One region of the Shewanella sp. YLB-07 genome, then DNA from elsewhere that is predicted to be linked to it. Evidence: predicted binding sites of a transcription regulator. Region 1 holds the regulator's gene; each other region holds the start of a gene.
The links. The regulator LexA, encoded in region 1, represses DNA repair genes until DNA is damaged. The targets are predictions, from matches to a motif close to TACTGTATNNNNATACAGTA.
Positions count from the first base shown of each region.

Region 2: the regulator LexA is predicted to act here: its motif matches at 1,756-1,775, upstream of FS373_RS17495 (S24 family peptidase).
Region 3: the regulator LexA is predicted to act here: its motif matches at 1,764-1,783, upstream of FS373_RS02990 (DNA topoisomerase III).
Region 4: the regulator LexA is predicted to act here: its motif matches at 3,282-3,301, upstream of FS373_RS19830 (YebG family protein).

Region 1 is NZ_VOQB01000012.1:176,656-181,402, forward strand. It holds gene ctaD (cytochrome c oxidase subunit I) at 1-123, opposite strand, end outside; partial or broken gene coxB (cytochrome c oxidase subunit II) at 181-1,293, opposite strand; gene FS373_RS23285 (cell division inhibitor SulA) at 1,727-2,239, opposite strand; gene lexA (transcriptional repressor LexA) at 2,272-2,889, opposite strand; gene plsB (glycerol-3-phosphate 1-O-acyltransferase PlsB) at 3,371-4,747, shown strand, end outside.
Region 2 is NZ_VOQB01000007.1:334,095-337,864, reverse strand. It holds gene FS373_RS17510 (helix-turn-helix transcriptional regulator) at 16-234, shown strand; gene FS373_RS32465 (hypothetical protein) at 690-824, shown strand; gene FS373_RS17500 (hypothetical protein) at 835-1,356, shown strand; gene FS373_RS17495 (S24 family peptidase) at 1,788-2,201, shown strand; gene FS373_RS17490 (DUF4406 domain-containing protein) at 2,405-2,740, shown strand; partial or broken gene FS373_RS17485 (lysozyme) at 2,776-3,249, shown strand; gene lysC (Rz1-like lysis system protein LysC) at 3,600-3,770, shown strand, end outside.
Region 3 is NZ_VOQB01000001.1:743,380-748,126, reverse strand. It holds gene FS373_RS02990 (DNA topoisomerase III) at 1-1,748, opposite strand, end outside; gene FS373_RS02985 (hypothetical protein) at 1,934-2,200, shown strand; gene FS373_RS02980 (M14 family metallocarboxypeptidase) at 2,311-3,231, opposite strand; gene purF (amidophosphoribosyltransferase) at 3,344-4,747, opposite strand, start outside.
Region 4 is NZ_VOQB01000009.1:219,043-223,789, forward strand. It holds gene prc (carboxy terminal-processing peptidase) at 1-1,553, opposite strand, end outside; gene proQ (RNA chaperone ProQ) at 1,578-2,210, opposite strand; gene FS373_RS19825 (GAF domain-containing protein) at 2,489-2,947, opposite strand; gene FS373_RS19830 (YebG family protein) at 2,965-3,270, opposite strand; gene FS373_RS19835 (paraquat-inducible protein A) at 3,486-4,124, shown strand; gene FS373_RS19840 (paraquat-inducible protein A) at 4,117-4,747, shown strand, end outside; gene FS373_RS19845 (MlaD family protein) at 4,745-4,747, shown strand, end outside.

The sequences.
Region 1 (4,747 bases):
GAACCAGAGGTAAAGTGTGCCTATGTCTTTGTGATTGGTGGTGAACAGCCAACGTTTAATGCCCGAAGGGTACAGTTCTTGATGTTCATCATGGTGGTCGCTGGCTTCTTCAACCTGGACCATTTCCATATTAGGTTCCGCTTCGCGGGTTAAAGTATTCATATTTACTCCCTATTGGCCATGCTGACTGACATCAGCTGCCTGAACCGTATCGCCTGTGTTGTTGTCCCATGCGTTACGTTCATAAGTAATTACAGCGGCAATTTCTTGCGCGGTTAATTGCTTTCCAAAAGCCTGCATCGCAGTGCCCGCCTTCCCATTGATAACCATCTCTAAGTGATCAGTTAATGGTCCTGTGGTGATTGGGCTGCCTTTCATTGGAGGGAATACACCGGGTAGACCCATGCCGTTAGGCTGATGACATGCTGCACATCGGGACATGTATACTTGTTCACCTTGGGCCATAAGCTCATTCATGGAGAGGGATTTACTCAAGGAAGCCTCAGCCTCAGCTGCGGCAGTGCTGGCCTGATTTTTTTGTTCGGCTACCCAGATGTCGAAGTCGGCTTGGCTCAGGGCTTCGACCACGATTGGCATGAAGCCATGATCTTTACCACAGAGCTCGGCACACTGGCCGCGATAGGTACCTGGGATATCGATACGAGTCCATGCTTCATTGATGAAACCCGGGTTAGCATCTTTCTTGACGGCGAATGCGGGAACCCACCAGGAATGGATCACATCTTCAGATGTCATCAGGAAGCGAACTTTTTTATTGATGGGCAGCACTAAGGGCTTATCGACCTCGAGGAGATAGTTCTCTCCCTTCTCCTCGGTTCCTTCTATTTGTGCTCTCGGGGTTGAGAGTAAGCTATAGAATTCTATATCTTGATCGAAATAGCTGTAATGCCATTTCCATTGAGAGCCTGTGATCTTGATGGTGATGTCGGCATCACTAGAATCTTCCATGGCGATTAAGGTTTTAGTCGCTGGAATTGCCATAATAATGAGTATGATGAAAGGTGTAATGGTCCAGGCTATCTCGACCTTAGTACTTTCGTGGAAATTGGCTGCTACGGCACCCTTAGACTTTCGGTGATTGATCATGGAATAGATCATTACTCCGAAAACCACAACACCGATGGCGCAACAGATATACAGGATGATCATGTGCAGGTTGTATACCTGTCCACTGATATCCGTGACACCCTTGGTCATATTAAGGGGCATTTCTGATGCCAAAACGTATGGCGTAAATAGCAACGCCAGAAAAATATACAACACTCGCTTCACTAGACTTCTCCTCTGTCAAAAATTAAGACAAAGAAGAGTCACACAGTAAGTCTCTGCTCTATGCAAACTCTTCAGTTCCCAAAAAAGCAACGATGACTTCAAAGTGCAGTGGCGGTTCACTTGTTATTTTAGTTTGGCAGTCACTTACTACCAGAGTTAACCACGCTCGCACCTACGGCTGAATATATCAGTACCGACTTCAGCGAGGTAAATATCTGGCCTTACACAGATGGCAGGGCTTTACTACGCCGACTACTAAATCGTTTGGATATAACAAATTATCGTTGTTATATCCCTAACTTACTTGGTGTTGAATTATTGATCAAGATCACTTTTAATGAATTTTTTAAAAATTTCGAATAAAAATCAAATACAAAAAAGTCCCTTGCGGGACTTAAATAATCATTTTTCTATTGGCTACATTGACTGGAGATTAGTGCAGAGATCCAAATAAACAGGCTTGATTGAAGTGAGCATCTGTTTGTTCATGGGCTTTAGCATGTAAGTGACTATTCGCATCTTCGATGACAATGCCAAGGGCGCGAGCGCTCTTTTCTACGAGTCTGAGTCGTCGGTTGTCACGGGAATCTAGGACCTGAGTCCAGCAGATGACGGCACTGGATGTACCACTTATGAGTGCTTTTTCCATGGCCCATAAGGTTTCGATTTCGTCTTTAGCATGAACCAACAATACTCGGTCCATCCTAACACCGGCTTCGGCTAACATCTGCTTGTAACCTATGTTGGGAGGACTGATCAATACGATCCATTGCCCCTGATGGCTCAATGTGGCGAGCCGATTACTCACCTTTTTCAGTTCCACCCGGCCCTGAGTGTGGGTACTTACTGTAGTGATACTTCCACACTCTTGGGTGATGGACGCTTGGTCAAGGGGATTCGTCCATAAACCTGGGTGTCTAGGGCTATTTCCGATTAAATTTTTCATTACCAAGCTCCTTCGCCAATGTGCGATTTCATCTATTGCCAGTTGCCGTTACGGATCACACCGACTGCCAGCCCCTCAATGCTCAGGCTCTGACTGGTGAGATCGACCACTATCGGTGCATAGTCTTCATTTTCAGCATGGAGATAAACCATGCTGCCCTTTTTCTCGAAGCGTTTTACTGTGACATCCTCTTCCACTCTAGCCACGACAATTTGGCCATTCTTGGCTTGTGAAATCTTATGCACTGCGAGCAGATCACCCTCGAGAATGCCGATATCTTTCATGCTGTCGCCGCGCACCCTAAGTAGAAAGTCGGCACAGGGACGAAACATGCTTGGGTCGACCTGATAATGTTGTTCTATATGTTCCTGGGCAAGGATGGGTTCGCCTGCGGCAACCTGGCCGATCAATGGCAAGCCTAAATCTTCTGGCTCCGCAGCTTGTGTGAGTCGGATGCCGCGGGACGTACCGGGAATGATCTCTATGCGACCTTTCTTAGCCAGTGCCTTAAGATGTTCTTCGGCAGCGTTGGCGCTCTTGAAACCTAGTCGCTTAGCTATTTCGGCTCGAGTCGGAGGCATTCCTGTATCGGAAATATTACGCTTAATGAGTTCTAGAATCTCGGCTTGTCTTGGTGTCAAAGGTCTCATGATGAATCCTGTCTTTCTATACAGTTACTGTTAGTATATACAGTATTTTAGTCAGTGCAAGGATTAACCAAGATTAGTGAGTATGCAAAAAAACTCTCAATCGCAAGCCCATGGTTTATATTTATTATTTTGGTGTGACTACTCGGTGCTTATATAACGTTAAAAATAGGTGGTGGGCATGGCCTCCTTGAATTATATATCTTTTGTGCTGGTGGTTATCTCTCTAAACTGGCTTATTTTATGTTCTAGGCTATCGAGATGAATTGTACCTATACCTAATATTATTAACTTATGTTGCCTTATAAATGTGAACACCCGTAAAGCTATCTAATATTAATTTTTTTGAAAATTATATTCAATCTCAAGTGCTTTGAGTGTCGAATCAGGCATGCGGGGGATTTTGCTGACTACTATTAGGGAGATCTCTCTTTTATCTGGTATTCTATGCCGTTATTAAGAAGACTCACATTGTATAAGAAAAATGTCAAAAAAAGACTCTCTTTGGTATAAATCCTTACGTTGGATTCAGAAAAAGCTGGTACAAACAATAGTTGTACCCCATGACCCCTTCGCCGATCTCAACTTAGATCCAGATAAGCCTATGGTTTATGTGATGAAGACTGAATCTCTCAGCGACATCGCTTCCTTAAGTGAAATCACTAATAAGTATGGGCTTCCAAGCCCTTATGATGAGTTGGTTGTCGATGGTGAGTACACGCCGAGGGTGGTGTGTCTGGAAGGTGCCAAGCCGCTATTTGGCCAAAGAGAAAGTAACGAGTTTTTCTTAAATAGCTTTATGGATCTGCTCAAGGTACATAGGCAGAAGCCTGAACTGGATATACAGCTAGTGCCGGTTAGCCTTTACTGGGGGCGTACTCCAGGTAAAGAAGACGATACCATGAAGGCGGCGGTATTTGAGCGTCAAAATCCTACCTGGCTGCGAAAATGCCTGATGATCCTCTTCCTGGGTCGACATAATTTCGTTCAATTTTCTAATGCCGTCTCAATTCGTTATATGGCCGACGAACACGGCACCGACAAGCGAATTGCTCATAAGTTAGCTCGTGTTGCTCGAGTCCACTTCAGCCGTCAACGTAAGGTCATGACCGGACCTGTTTTGCCTAAACGTCAGGTGCTATTTCAAGACCTGTTAAATTCAGAGTCCCTGAAGAAGGCGATTCTGGAGGAAGCGGCGAGCAAGAAGATCTCCGAAGTCGAGGCCAGAGCAAAGGCGATGGAGTATCTCGATGAAGTTGCGGCGGATTACTCCGAGAGCTTTGTGCGCATCGCCGAGCGTTTCTTGGCCTGGCTGTGGAACAAGTTGTACAAGGGTATCAATATTAAAGGTGCCGAGCAGGTAAGGCAGCTACATCATGATGGTCATGAGATCATCTATGTACCTTGTCATCGTAGTCATATGGACTACCTACTACTGTCTTATATTCTTTATTATGAAGGCATGGTGCCACCGCACATCGCTGCGGGTATCAACCTCAATTTCTGGCCTGCTGGGCCTATGTTCCGCCGTGGTGGAGCCTTTTTCATTCGCCGTAGCTTCAGGGGTAATAAGCTCTATACAGCGGTTTTTCGTGAATATTTGGATCAGCTGTTCACCAAAGGTTATGCGGTAGAATACTTCACCGAAGGTGGGCGTTCACGCACCGGGCGTCTGCTCGCACCTAAGACTGGCATGATTGCCATGACGCTCAATAGTGTGCTGCGAGGCATGGAAAGACCGGTAACTTTAGTGCCTGTGTACTTAGGTTATGATCATGTGATGGAGGTCGCCACCTATCATAAAGAACTTAGCGGCAAGAAGAAAAAGAAAGAGTCTGTTTGGCAACTGTTTGGAGCGCTG
Region 2 (3,770 bases), on a different contig from region 1:
GTTTTGGGGAAATTTATGAAGAAAAAAGGTTCAGATTTACTCAAAGCAGGTCGAACCATCAGAGGATTTACTCAAGATGAGGTGGCGCAGATTTATGGGATTAGCTCTAAAACTTATGGCAGTTGGGAACGAGGAAGGACTGCAGTTTCTTATGATGATCTGTCAGCGATTTTCGACCAGGTATTTCAATTGCCCCTGGATAAAGTGACTGAGGTGGCAAGCCATGCAGCATGAGAAAAGCGACGCATTAATGAATATTAAGATACTACGGAAAGAGTTGAAAGTGTGGGGCCGCTATTGGGCGCAGCAAGAATTTGGTCAAAGTTACTCAAGCCGAAGTGCTTGCGACCGACTAAAGGAACCGTTTATTCCCAGCAGTTGCGGTGGAAGTCGTGAGCATGTACCACCGGAGCACATCAATCGCTACGACATGAAAGTATATTGCTTGACGGTAGATTGTCGTCGAGCACTAAGAGCCCAGTACATTTGTAACATGGAATGGCCGCTTCTGGGATTCGATAGCAAGAAAGCGTTTTTATTTTGGTTAAGACGCGCTGAAACAGAACTTCTAGCTAATTAATCTCAAAGGCATTAGGGCAAACGGTAAATAGCAATCAGTAAGCAATTGATTTACTGGTGATTAATATTCTGTTAATCTCCTGCCGCACTAGAATAAAGGGAGTTAAATAGTGAAAAACCTTTTTTACTTAATTGCATTGCTGCTGTCAGTTAATGCAAGCGCAACCAGTAATGGCCACCCGCCTGATTATCCAGATGATGCTGAATATAAAGCGCCTACACCTACTTCTTTGAAAACATTATAGGGGAGTACTTATGAAAAGCATTATAACTGCCAGTTTAGCTTTAGTATTAGCATTATCAGCCAATACTGCAGTTGCAGGAAATACAAACATGGATAGTAGTTATATCTCTGTTGATATAGCTCCCATATGCTCTCAACAAGGTCAAATTACTTTAAGTTTTACTAATGTATCAGGGCAAGATCTCCTAGTTGATCCTTATTACATGGACAAGTCTAAGTTTGATCCTATATACGCTGGTCTAAGCTTATATACGGTGATTGAAGGTCCTAGTTTAAATATTACTTATAAAACAAAACCCAACTATGAAGAGTTTGACTGGTATGTGTTAGCAGCAGGAGCTACTGTCGAGCACACTGTTGATTTTAGGGATTATTCAACTAAAACATTCGATGAAACGGTGCAGTATGTCCCCCTATTTAGTGGTAATAATATTGATATAATTACTACTCAAGAGGGGAAAAAGATTAGCTTGTTCATGAATACTGATGATGCACACGAATCTGATATTTTCGGCCCTGAATGCTGGAAGTAGTACTAAGTTTTTTGAATGCATACTAAAGGCGCTCCGGCGCCTTTAATCGTCTTAATTTTTACGTGGGTCCTTCTGGCTAAAAGCCGTGCGGGGGCGGCGAACCTCAGTGCTTAACTACATATGAGGATTTTGGGGTTAGGGTTGTTGTTTTATCGCGGCAAGATAGTCCTGATAGCGATCAACTCACATGAACCCCTAATTTAGCATTGATTATATAGAGTTTTAACAACATCCCCGCTATGACTCTTTGGGTCGCTGAAATCAGATCCAATAGACCAACTTTGTGATCCTTTACGAGTTCAACTGCTTTTTCTCATTCTCTCTCTTATTCTGTTTGACACTTTCAATTGGAATGCTTCAAATCATTAAACTTGATTTTTTAGGTTATTTACTTACAATGACTGTACGGATATACAGTCATTGGGTGGTTTATGAGAATTATCAATATTAGTGCTAGCTGCGGCATTACAGGTTTCGAGAGTCCAGCTAAAGATTACTATCAGAAGCCACTAAATCTAGATGATCTGCTGATTGAAACTCCTTCTGCGACTCAAGTCTATTTGGCTCAAGGAGATGATTTACAAAATATAGGTGTATTCGATGGTGATTTGCTTGTTGTTGACCAGTCGAAGAGTGTTGTTTGTAATGATTTGGTCGTTGCTGAACTGAATGGTGAATTGATCTCCACTCTTATAAATACGAAGTATCGGGTTCTATATTCCGATCCTGGCAGCTCAAGCTCTATTACGATTCAAGAGTTCGATGAGTTTGTAGTTAAGGGAGTGGTAATTCGTTCGGTTCGCTGTCATCGCCCAGTTAAAATTGAAGAGTTATCACTTAACTGATAACTATTGAATACAAGGCTAGGGTATTTAACATTTTGGGTCGATTGTTACCGTTTTTCGGTCGTTTATTACCTTTTTAATCCCCTTCTAAATGGGTATATTTAGCTAAGCTTGTTATTGCTCTGTTTCAGCTATTTCAATCGGTCTCTCGCTTCGTAGCTCCTTTTTAGGAGCTATTTTTTTGCCTGTTGCTAGGTGGGTTTATGTTTCGTAGCAAGGTTTATATTGCCGGGCCAATGTCAGGTTTGGTCGATTGCAATCGTTTGGCGTTTAATCTCGCTGCTGATGTTCAGAAAGAATTAGGCAAAATTGTACTTAACCCAGCAATACTCCCAGCTGGTCTGAGTGAAGCTGAATATATGCAGATCTGCATTCCCATGTTGATGTGTGCTGATGAGATATACGTACTTGATGGTTGGGATCTCTCGGATGGAGCGCTGGCTGAGAAAGCCCTAGCTAAAAAGCTCGACCTCAAAATTGTTTATCAAGAAGGTGTTGATCATGACATCGCTCTACTTGGTTTAACTGCTTCTGCTTAGCCTCGTTAAGGCCTACTAATTCTAGTGAGTTAATGATGAATCTATCCCAAAAACTTGCGGCATTTGGTTTAGCCTCGGTAGCCGTTTTTGCCGGGACAACTTTAGTGGCTCCTTTCGAGGGACGAGTCTTGGAAACTTATGTTGATCCAGTTGGCATTCTTACTGCGTGTTATGGCCACACAGGCCCAGAGCTAGAGCATCGTCAATTTTTCAGTGAGCAGCAGTGTCTAGAGTTATTCGCCAAAGACTTAGCTAAGTTCGATAGGCAACTTCTACGGTTATCACATCCGGTGATGCTCACTGACGGTGAACATGCAGCGTATCTCAGTTTTATCTATAACGTTGGGCCTGGGGCTTTCAGAGATTCAACGCTTCGACGCAAGCTTTTAGCAGCAGATAGAGTTGGGGCTTGTAATGAGCTATCACGTTGGGTCTATGCCGATAGTAAAAAATTACCTGGATTAATACGGCGCCGTGAAGCAGAAAGGAAAATTTGTTTAGAGGAGTTAATTGATGTTGAGACAGCTGCTATCCGCAGGTGGTCGATTTCACCTGTATATCATTGCGTTTTTAATTATAGCGATCGTCCTACTAGGAGTTTCCCTTTCTCTGGTCCGTTCAGAAGTTGCCATTAAAGAAAGTGAAATTGAAACGCTCTCGTTAGCCAAAGCCGTTTTACAGACCGATTTGAACTTCATGGCTGAGAACGTCAGGAAAGCCGAAGTTGAAAAAGAACGCTTAAGGCAAGAGACTCAACGAATATCGGTTCTAAATATTGAAAATTATCAGGCTAAAAATGAGATTGAAACTGCCTTTTACCAACAATCAAAACAGCTGGATAGGTTAAGGAACTCCAAGAATGATCAAGTTAATGATTGGGCCAATACTCCTTTGCCTATTGATGCTGCCAGGTTGCTCAAGCAAGCCGCTAATTGTGCGCGCCGTGACCACCACTCAGACAGAATATGTGTTACCTCCAATGGAAATGATTAGCGAGTGCCAACTGCCTCTTGAACAGGTTACGACTAAT
Region 3 (4,747 bases), on a different contig from region 1:
ATATCCGGCGTGGTAGCACTCAAAGGTAGACTGTTAATCAGCCCCTTACCGACCTCGGTGGCAATAATGGTTTTGCCTTGTCTGCTGAGGAAGGTGCGCTTAAACAATAATTCTATGATGCCGGCTCGGGTCGCTTCGGTGCCCAGCCCATCAGTGTCTTTCAATATTTTTCGGACCTCAGGATCCGTCACATAGCGATTAATCCCCGTCATCGCACCAAGCAAGGTGGCGTCGGTAAAATGTTTCGGTGGCTGGGTCTGTTTCTCGATAAGCACACCAGCCCCGGAATGCAAAGACTGACCCTTCTTCAGGGCTGGCAACTTCTGCTGTGACTCATCATCGTCTTCCTTGCCAGCGCTAGCGCTATTTGCGTTACCAGCATTATTTCGCGCAAATAGCTGCTTCCAACCCTGCGCCCTTTCCTGCTTTGCCTTAGTCTTGAAGTGACCGCCTTCGATCAACACATGAACTTCAGTTTCGCTATAGAGGTAAGGCGGATAGAACTGGGCGAGATATTGACGAGCCACTTGCAGGTAGATTTGCCTCTCCCGAGCGCTAAGACTCGAGAGGTTGGCTCGTTTTTCTGTGGGTATGATGGCATGGTGAGCATCGACCTTACTGTCGTTCCAGGCCTTAGATTTTATCTTAGGATCTGGCTTATCACTTTTTTCGACTAACTCACCCGCCCCTGATAGCACCGCATCTATGACTTGAGGGGCTTGGGCAAACTGCTCCGCCGGCAAGTAACGACTGTCAGATCTGGGATAAGTGATCAACTTGTGTCGCTCATAAAGCGTCTGACAGGTGTCGAGCACCTCTTTGGCGCTCATACCATATCGCTTGGCTGCATCAATCTGCAGCGAAGATAGACTATAAGGTAGAGGCGCATTTTGCTGCTTATCTTTAGCAGTAACTTGAGTAACTTGTGCCGGTTTATCACTGATACGACCGGCGACATTCTGTGCCAGCCCTTTAGACAAGACTCTCCCTTCTTCATCCATATAAGGTTGGCAGGCTTCACTGGGTTGCCATTTGGCTGTAAACGCCTCATTTTTCTCTGTAGTCAGCTTGGCCAGAACTTCATAGAAAGACTTAGAAACAAAGTTAGCTATCTCTTCATCCCGGCGAACCACTAAACCTAACAAGGGAGTCTGCACTCGCCCTACTGATAACACGCCCTGATAACCCACCTTACGCCCTTGTAGTGTGTAGGCTCTGGTCATGTTCATACCATAGAGCCAATCGGCACGAGAACGAGCTAAAGCAGAAGTAGACAGGGGAATGAATTCCCGATTACTGCGCATCTGACCCAATGCACGTCTCACCGCTTGGGGGTTGAGATCACTGATCAGCAGACGCTGTGTCTTGTTAAGCTTATCGCCTTTAACGCCAAAATGAGAGATCACTTCGTCGACTAATAGCTGCCCCTCCCTGTCAGGATCGCCGGCATTAACCAGTTGTGAGGCTTTTTTTACTAAGCCCCTAAGCACGGTCAATTGACTGCGAGTTTTGGGCTTAGGATTCATCTTCCACTTTTCGGGAATGATGGGCAGATGCTCAAACTTCCACGACTTGTATGCGGCATCGTAGCTATCGGGCTCAGCCTGCTCCAACAGATGACCGATACACCAGGAAACACAATCACCGTTCGCCGCCATTATATGACCGTCACCCTTCTTGTGGGGTTTAGGCAGCACATCGGCGATGGCTCGCCCGAGGGAAGGTTTTTCTGCGATATAAAGAATCATAAGCGGAACTCAAACTACTGTACAAATTACCAGTAACTTTAGCCTAAAGAGACACTAGCTGCAATCACTGCAGGTATAATTCCCTACAATAGCACTGCAATACTTATTATTGTGTAAATTCAGTTGAGAATGATTATCATTTGGTTATTATTTAGCGACTAGCTAATCTTTTAAGCAGGTACATCATGATTGCATCGACCACAGAAACCGGCAGCGGCTTAGATAAGCTACTTCTATATCATTTCCTCATGGTGACCGCTGTCGCCCTGTTGATCACCCCTCTAATCACTGACAATAAAATCTTTGAATTGATGTTATTGGTGACCATGCAAATAGTCTTAACCTGTATCAGCACACTCATAGGATTGAGCATGGGACATACTGTGAGTAAACGTGCTGCTAGCGTACTCTTCGCCATCTGGATGCTCGTCTGGTGTGTTCATTTAGCTTAAATTACAGCTTGAGCTTGGAAAACGATAAATAAAGCGTTAACTCTACAATAAGAGAGTTAACGCTAATAAGTGGCTACAGCTAACTTTACATAAGGGATTAAGATAGGTAATTAAGAGAGTGGTAAGATGTAATCCAATCCACCTGTGATTGCGGAAACTTGCGCTAACACACAGTTCTCATCATCTACCTTAGGGCTATCCGGGTACACTTCTGTCGTGGTGGCATAGATGCTGTCACTAAAGCCGACGCACAGTCCCAGAGCCTTAGTAGCATAGTTAATTACGCCAAACTGAGACAAGGCGACACCGATAAGCTTACCTGCATCATCGGCTGGAGCTATGTGGGTAACCTTTTCTACCGACTCGATAATTGCAGTTTGAAATGCCTCGGCCGGAAGCTCAGTATTGCCCACCAGATAAAAACCATCGGGGATATTCCAATTGGTATGTTCCACCGCATCTCTGGCCGCTAAGGCCGGTCTGAACGCTGAGTTATCAGTATTTGTAGTTTCATGTAGATCGATATGCACTGTGATATCAATTCCTAAATCTGCAATATACGCCATCAAGGCCGCTGACTCTTCGGCCGGACTGTCTCGATAGAATGAGCGATTAGGATCGACCGCATTGGGATTCCAGCGGTTGATGGTTTCATATCCCCAGGGGCTAACACATGGGGCTACTAAGATATTAAACCTGTCCTCATACGCCTTAGCCTTGGTTTCCAAGAAACGTATCGCCCCTTGTACGCCACTGGTTTCATAGCCGTGAACCCCGCCCGTGACTAACACAGTCGGTTTATCTTCACTCCACTGCGTAGACTTGACCACAAACAAGGGGTATTCGCTGGGGTTATAAGACAAGGCGCCATACTGGTCGACTTGAAAGTGCTCGGCAAGTGGCGCAATTCTCGCGGCCACCTCAGCTTGATAGGAACGCTTAATCGTCTGCTTGGTTAACCAGAGTACCTTTTCCGCTGCGCCCCACTTCTGACCCGTGACGCCGATTGGATAAGTGTTTTCCTGTACCATCTTCATTCCCCAAAGTTTGAACAATAAAAAAGCCGACACTCAAAGTTGATATGTCGGCTTTCTAAACGTTAACTTGCCTTCGCTAAGAAGACACTCACTATTAAGCGAGTGTTTATGGATGACAAACGTTGTGAAGCTCTAAATTAGTACCGATATCTTTGCTGCGATTAGCCTTAGCATCATCATTACGTAACTGAGTGATATGATCCAGATAAGCCTGATCCACATCGTTAGTGATGTAGTTGCCATCGAATACCGAGGTCTCGAAACGCTTAATCTCAGGGTTCTCCATGCGAACCGCTTCAGCCAAGTCTTCAAGATCCTGGAAGATCATACCATCGGCACCAATCATCTTACTGATCTCGTCCACATCACGACCATGAGCAATCAACTCACTCGCCGTTGGCATATCGATACCATAGACGTTAGGGAAGCGAATTTCAGGAGCTGCAGAGGCAAAATACACCTTGTTAGCGCCGGCTTCACGAGCCATCTGGATGATCTGCTCTGAAGTCGTGCCACGAACCACAGAATCATCGACCAATAAGACATTCTTGCCCTTAAACTCGACACCTATGGCATTGAGTTTACGACGTACCGACTTCTTACGCTCTTGTTGACCAGGCATGATAAAAGTACGGCCGATGTAGCGATTTTTAACGAAACCTTGGCGATATGGAAGATCCAAGTGACGCGCTATCTCTAACGCAGTGTCACATGACGTTTCCGGAATCGGAATAATCACATCTATGTCATGATCTTCCCATTCACGCTTAATTTTTTCACCTAATTTAGCGCCCATGTTCACCCGGCTACCGTAGACAGAAACTTTATCTATGGTTGAGTCGGGACGTGCGAAGTAAACGAATTCGAATAAACAAGGCGCGTAGACGGGATCTTTAGCGCACTGACGTGTGTATAGCTCACCATCTTGGGAGATATACACGGCTTCGCCCGGCGCGATATCGCGCATCAGCTCGAAGCCAACCGCATCGAGTGCCACACTCTCGGAAGCAATCATATATTCGACGCCGTTCTCGGTCTCTTGCTTACCCAGTACCAGAGGACGAATACCGAATGGGTCACGAAAAGCAACCATACCTTGACCAATTATCAAGGCAACAACGGCATAAGCACCACGGATCAATGCGTGCACATTAGTCACCGCATCGAACACTTCATCGGCGCTTAAGTTCTCGTTTTTGCACTGCTGAAGCTCATCGGCCAGCAGGTTTAACAAGACTTCAGAGTCAGATGTGGTGTTCACGTGACGGCGCTGTTTAATCAGACGCTGATGTAACTCTACAGTATTGGTCAAATTGCCGTTATGGGCTAATGAAATACCAAATGGCGAGTTTACGTAGAAAGGTTGAGCCTCAGATGCACTCGAGCTGCCTGCGGTTGGATAACGGACATGGCCGATACCTATGTTACCTTGCAGGCGTTGCATATGTTTAACTTCAAATACGTCTTTTACCAGACCATTGGCCTTACGTAATCTAAACGCACTACCATC
Region 4 (4,747 bases), on a different contig from region 1:
TTGATGCGATAGAACTTAGCTATGGTGTATTGCACGTGGCCGATAGGTTTTTCATACATGTCATAGATGCGACCAAGGCTCTTGTGTTGCTGCACAGTACCTTTACCAAATGTAGATTCACCTACAATTAGCGCACGATCGTAATCTTGCAGTGCCGCAGCAAAAATTTCTGATGCCGATGCGCTGTATCTGTCCACCATCACAGTCAATGGACCGCTGTAGCTGGTTCGGCCATCATTGTCACGATTCTGAGAAACTTTACCGTTAGCATCTCTAATCTGAACCACCGGACCTTGCTCGATAAACAATCCAGTCAACAAAGTGGCCTCAGTTAATGCGCCACCACCATTTCCCCTAAGGTCGATGATGATACCTTCAACTTGGGCTTCTTTAAGTTTAACCAGCTCTTTAGACACATCTTTCGATAAGTCCATATAGAAACCGGGGATCTGAATGACGCCAATTTTACGATTTGCGTAGAGGCCATTATCAGGCTCTATCACTTCGGATGTTGCCGCTCTGTCTTCGAGACGTATTTTATCTCTGACGATGACGACTTCAAAAGATTTCGCCGAAGAGCCACCCTTTTTAGGTAAAATTTGCAGTACAACTTTACTGCCTTTAGGGCCCTTTATCAGTTCGACCACATCATCTAATCGCCAACCGATAACATCGACGATCTCCTTACCCTCTTGACCTACGCCAATAATTTTATCTTCTGGAGATAATTTTGCACTGGTCGCAGCTGGGCCACCAGCCACAAGACTCTTGATAACTGTGTAGTCATCATCCATCTGCAGTACCGCACCGATCCCCTCAAGGCTCAGGTTCATCTCCATCTGGAAGCGTTCGGCATTACGGGGGGAAAGGTAACTCGTGTGTGGTTCGACCGTACGAGAGAAGGCATTCATCACACCTTGGAATACATCTTCACTCTTAGTCTGACTCAAACGTTTTATCGCATTGTTATAGCGCTTTTCAAGCACAGGAACGATCTCTTCCCATGTCTTACCGGTCAATTTAAGATTTAATGCATCGTATTTGACACGTTGACGCCAAAGCTCATCCACTTCCGCTTCATCTTTAGGCCAGGTCGCATCTTCACGATCATACTGATACTTATCATTAGGGACCGTAAAGTCTATCTCTTTGTCTAATAGGGTGAGTGCGTAGGCAAAACGGTCGTAACGTCTTTTTTGAACCCGTTCGAACATCTTATAAGCAGGTGTTAAATCACCACTCTTAAGCATGTCATCGAACTGTTTAGAAAATACTTGAAAGCTGTCCAGATCACTCTGAAGCAGCACATTACGTCGGTAATCGAGCTGCTTTAGATATCGTTTAAACACTTGCTCGGAAAACGCATCATCTAAATCGAATCTGTGATAGTGAGAACGAGTGAAAAGGCCAGTCACGCGCTTGCTCGCAACTTTGTGTTGCGGCTCCTGCGTTAAGGCGGGTAACTCGCTGAATGGAATTGTAGGGGTTAACGCCCACGCCGAGAATCCGACAAAAATACTGGCGATTGAGACAGCCAGGGAAATTTTTCGCATCAACAAGTTACTCCTTTACTAAAATTAAAGCATGATGTGCTCAACACTAACTTTTATGGTTAGGCCAGAGTCCAATTGGACTTGAACATCATTTCTCTTAATATCAACGATAACACCAGAAACTGGCGACTTACCTAGTTTGACACTAACACGCTGATTTTGTTTCAGCTCATTTAACACTGCTGGCGTCAAATTAACAACAGGCGCAGGCTCTTTCGCTGGCTTTTTAGCCACTGGCTTGACTCGTTTAGGCGCGGGTTTCTTGGCTTGCTTAGCAGCTTGCCCTTCCTTCCTTGCCGCCGCCGCTTTCGCTACGCGTTTCGCCTTTGCTTTTTCCTGACTCTCTTTAAGCGTCGATTGCGCGTGTTCGACATGCTCTTGCTCTAACTCACCACACTCTTTTCCTTCGAGGTCGATTCGCTGAACACCTGCTTTTACGCCCTTCAGATAACGCCAACTACTAGTATAGCGTCTCAAAGCAATTCTCAATTGAGTTTTACTGACTTTAGAATCATCAGCTAACCTTTCAGCCAACTCCTGAAACAATCCAATTTTTAAAGGTTTAGTTTCGCCTTCGGCAATAAAGCACAAAGGAAATGTTTCATATAAATACGCAAGAATTGCGTTGGTGTCGGTCAACTTGTCTGTTGATTCCATTATTTCTTCCACAGTTTAAAAGGGGCACTGCCTAGACAGAAAGTAGGCTATACAGTGTCGTTTATATTTGTCTTTCGCGGGCTCAATCAGATAATCCTCAACAGAATTATCGAGACGCAGCTCAAACACGGCAGACATACTCTAGCAATTACAATTAACAAACGCCAAGCATTCATTCCCAAATGAGGGATATCCTCGACGTCCTTAGTATTCGAACCGCCTATTATAAACCCCAGTTTGACGATTGCGAACACGAATTATGAAAAATTGGTTATAGTTTAGCCAAATAACGCATTTTCGAAGCTTGAGACTAAGTTTTCTAGCCCAATTTGATCGTTCTCATCGAATCGAGCTAGCTTAGGGCTGTCTATATCCAAAACGGCGATGAGTCGGTTATCCCTAAGAACGGGGATGACTATTTCAGAATTACTCGCCGCGTCGCAAGCAATATGCCCTGAAAATTGATGAACATCTGCCACTCTAAGTGTTTTTTTCTCTGATGCCGCCGAGCCACATACTCCCCTGCCCAGTGGTATACGCGTACAGGCAACCCGGCCCTGAAATGGGCCTAACACTAGCAGCTCATCTTTTAGCAGATAGAACCCCACCCAATTTAGATCTTCGAGTGAGTCATTGAGTAAGGCGGAAAAGTTGGCCATCGCTGCCACTAAGTCATCTTCCCCCTGAAGAAGGGCTTGTGCTTGACGGTTCAGCGTTTGATAAAATTCAGTTTTCATACAAACTTCCTAACACTTTATTTTTTTGTATCGACATTTTTAGCGTCGGCTTTCTTAGTCTTTTTTTTAATTTCTGTCGTCTCTGTTTTCTGAGGTACCACGCCTTTAAGCAAACTGAGCAATAAGTCCTTGTGTTGAGCAAGATAAAAACTCAGTTTTTCACAGGTGACTTCATCTATCTCTAATTCTGACTCAGCTAAGAAGGGGGTTAGGTTATCGGCGATATCAAGCATCTTATCGTAGGCATCAGCCTCCTTCTTAGATGTGAATGTCATTTTCTCAACCCCCTCTCTGACCACTACAAATTTAGTTACAACCGCCATAACGTCCCTCTCACTGTTTATATATACAGTTGTAGGGTCTCATAAAAATAACTTCTTATGCAAGTATTCTGGAAAATCTGATATTATCTGTCTGATTATAGAGTGATATCTATCAGGTTTTTCCAACTAAGCATGACTCAATGACAAGCAGTTCAGACGAATTAACACATTTCGTCGAGCCAAGTATTAACAAGAAAAGGGATGTGTAAGAAAGGGTGAAATTACTTACGGAACATGAGTGTGCAGATACCAGTGTGACCCTGTGTCGTTCTTGTGATCTTGTGATAAGGAAGCGAGCCTTGCCTTCGTCTGTTCGTGCCTTATGCCCTCGATGTCATACTCCCATCTATGATGCACCATATTGTTCCTTAAACGGCATGTTAGCCCTGTGCCTCACCGCGATTATTTTTTTCATCCCGGCAAACTTACTCCCCGTTCTCGAGTTACATTTTCTTGGCAGCATCAGGACCACAACCATATCCGAAGGTGCCATGGCTGTAGCAAACCAAGGTTATTGGGTCGTCGCCATTGCCGTTCTCACCTCGGCGGTCATCGCACCTGGTTTACTGCTTTTATCTGTGCTGTCGCAAATTTTAATTATCAAGTATCGACTGCAGGTGCCTTTTTTTCGAGATATATTGAAGCGCCTGCTTAAATATCATGGTCTACTCTCACAACTCACCATGTTAGAAATTTATATGATCAGTATTTTCGTTTCCGTCTTTCAACTCACGGACTATACCGATATCTATCTGGGAATGGGCACCTTCTGTTTTGCCATGTTATTTCTGGTAACCCTATTTTTACAGCGTGAATATCATCTCGAACATATGTGGAGTGTATTAGATGACTAGCCCCTCTGAGCAGCCACAGAGAAACCAAGGGAAAGATTTAGGCCTGACGCTCTGTCCTTCATGCCAACAGTTGATGTCCCACAAGGCAACCCATTGTTCAAGGTGTGGCTCAACACTCGCATTTCGTGATTATTCCAGCCTGCAAAAAAGTTGGGCCTTGCTGATAACCGCCGCCATTTTATTGATCCCGGCAAATATTTATCCGATCACTATCTTTACCAGTCAGGGACAGACACGTCACGATACTATTTTTACCGGTATCACCCACCTTATCGATCTGAATATTCTGCCGATTGCAGTCATATTATTTACCGCCAGTATCTTAGTTCCTATTTTAAAAATCTGTGGCTTGACTATTTATCTGCTAGCCATCAGTTTCCGTCTGCCCATCTCCAAGAAGAGGTTGATGGTCGGCTTTCATGTTATTGAATGGATAGGTCGATGGTCAATGCTTGACCTGTTTGTCATATCTATTACCGCTGCGGTGGTCAATATGGGGCAATTGCTCGATGCAAAGCCCGGACCTGCCGCTACCGCATTTGCTTTAGTGATTTTACTGACACAAATTGCCGCTAAAGTACTTGATACTCGTTTACTCTGGGATCGATTGGAATCGCAAGATG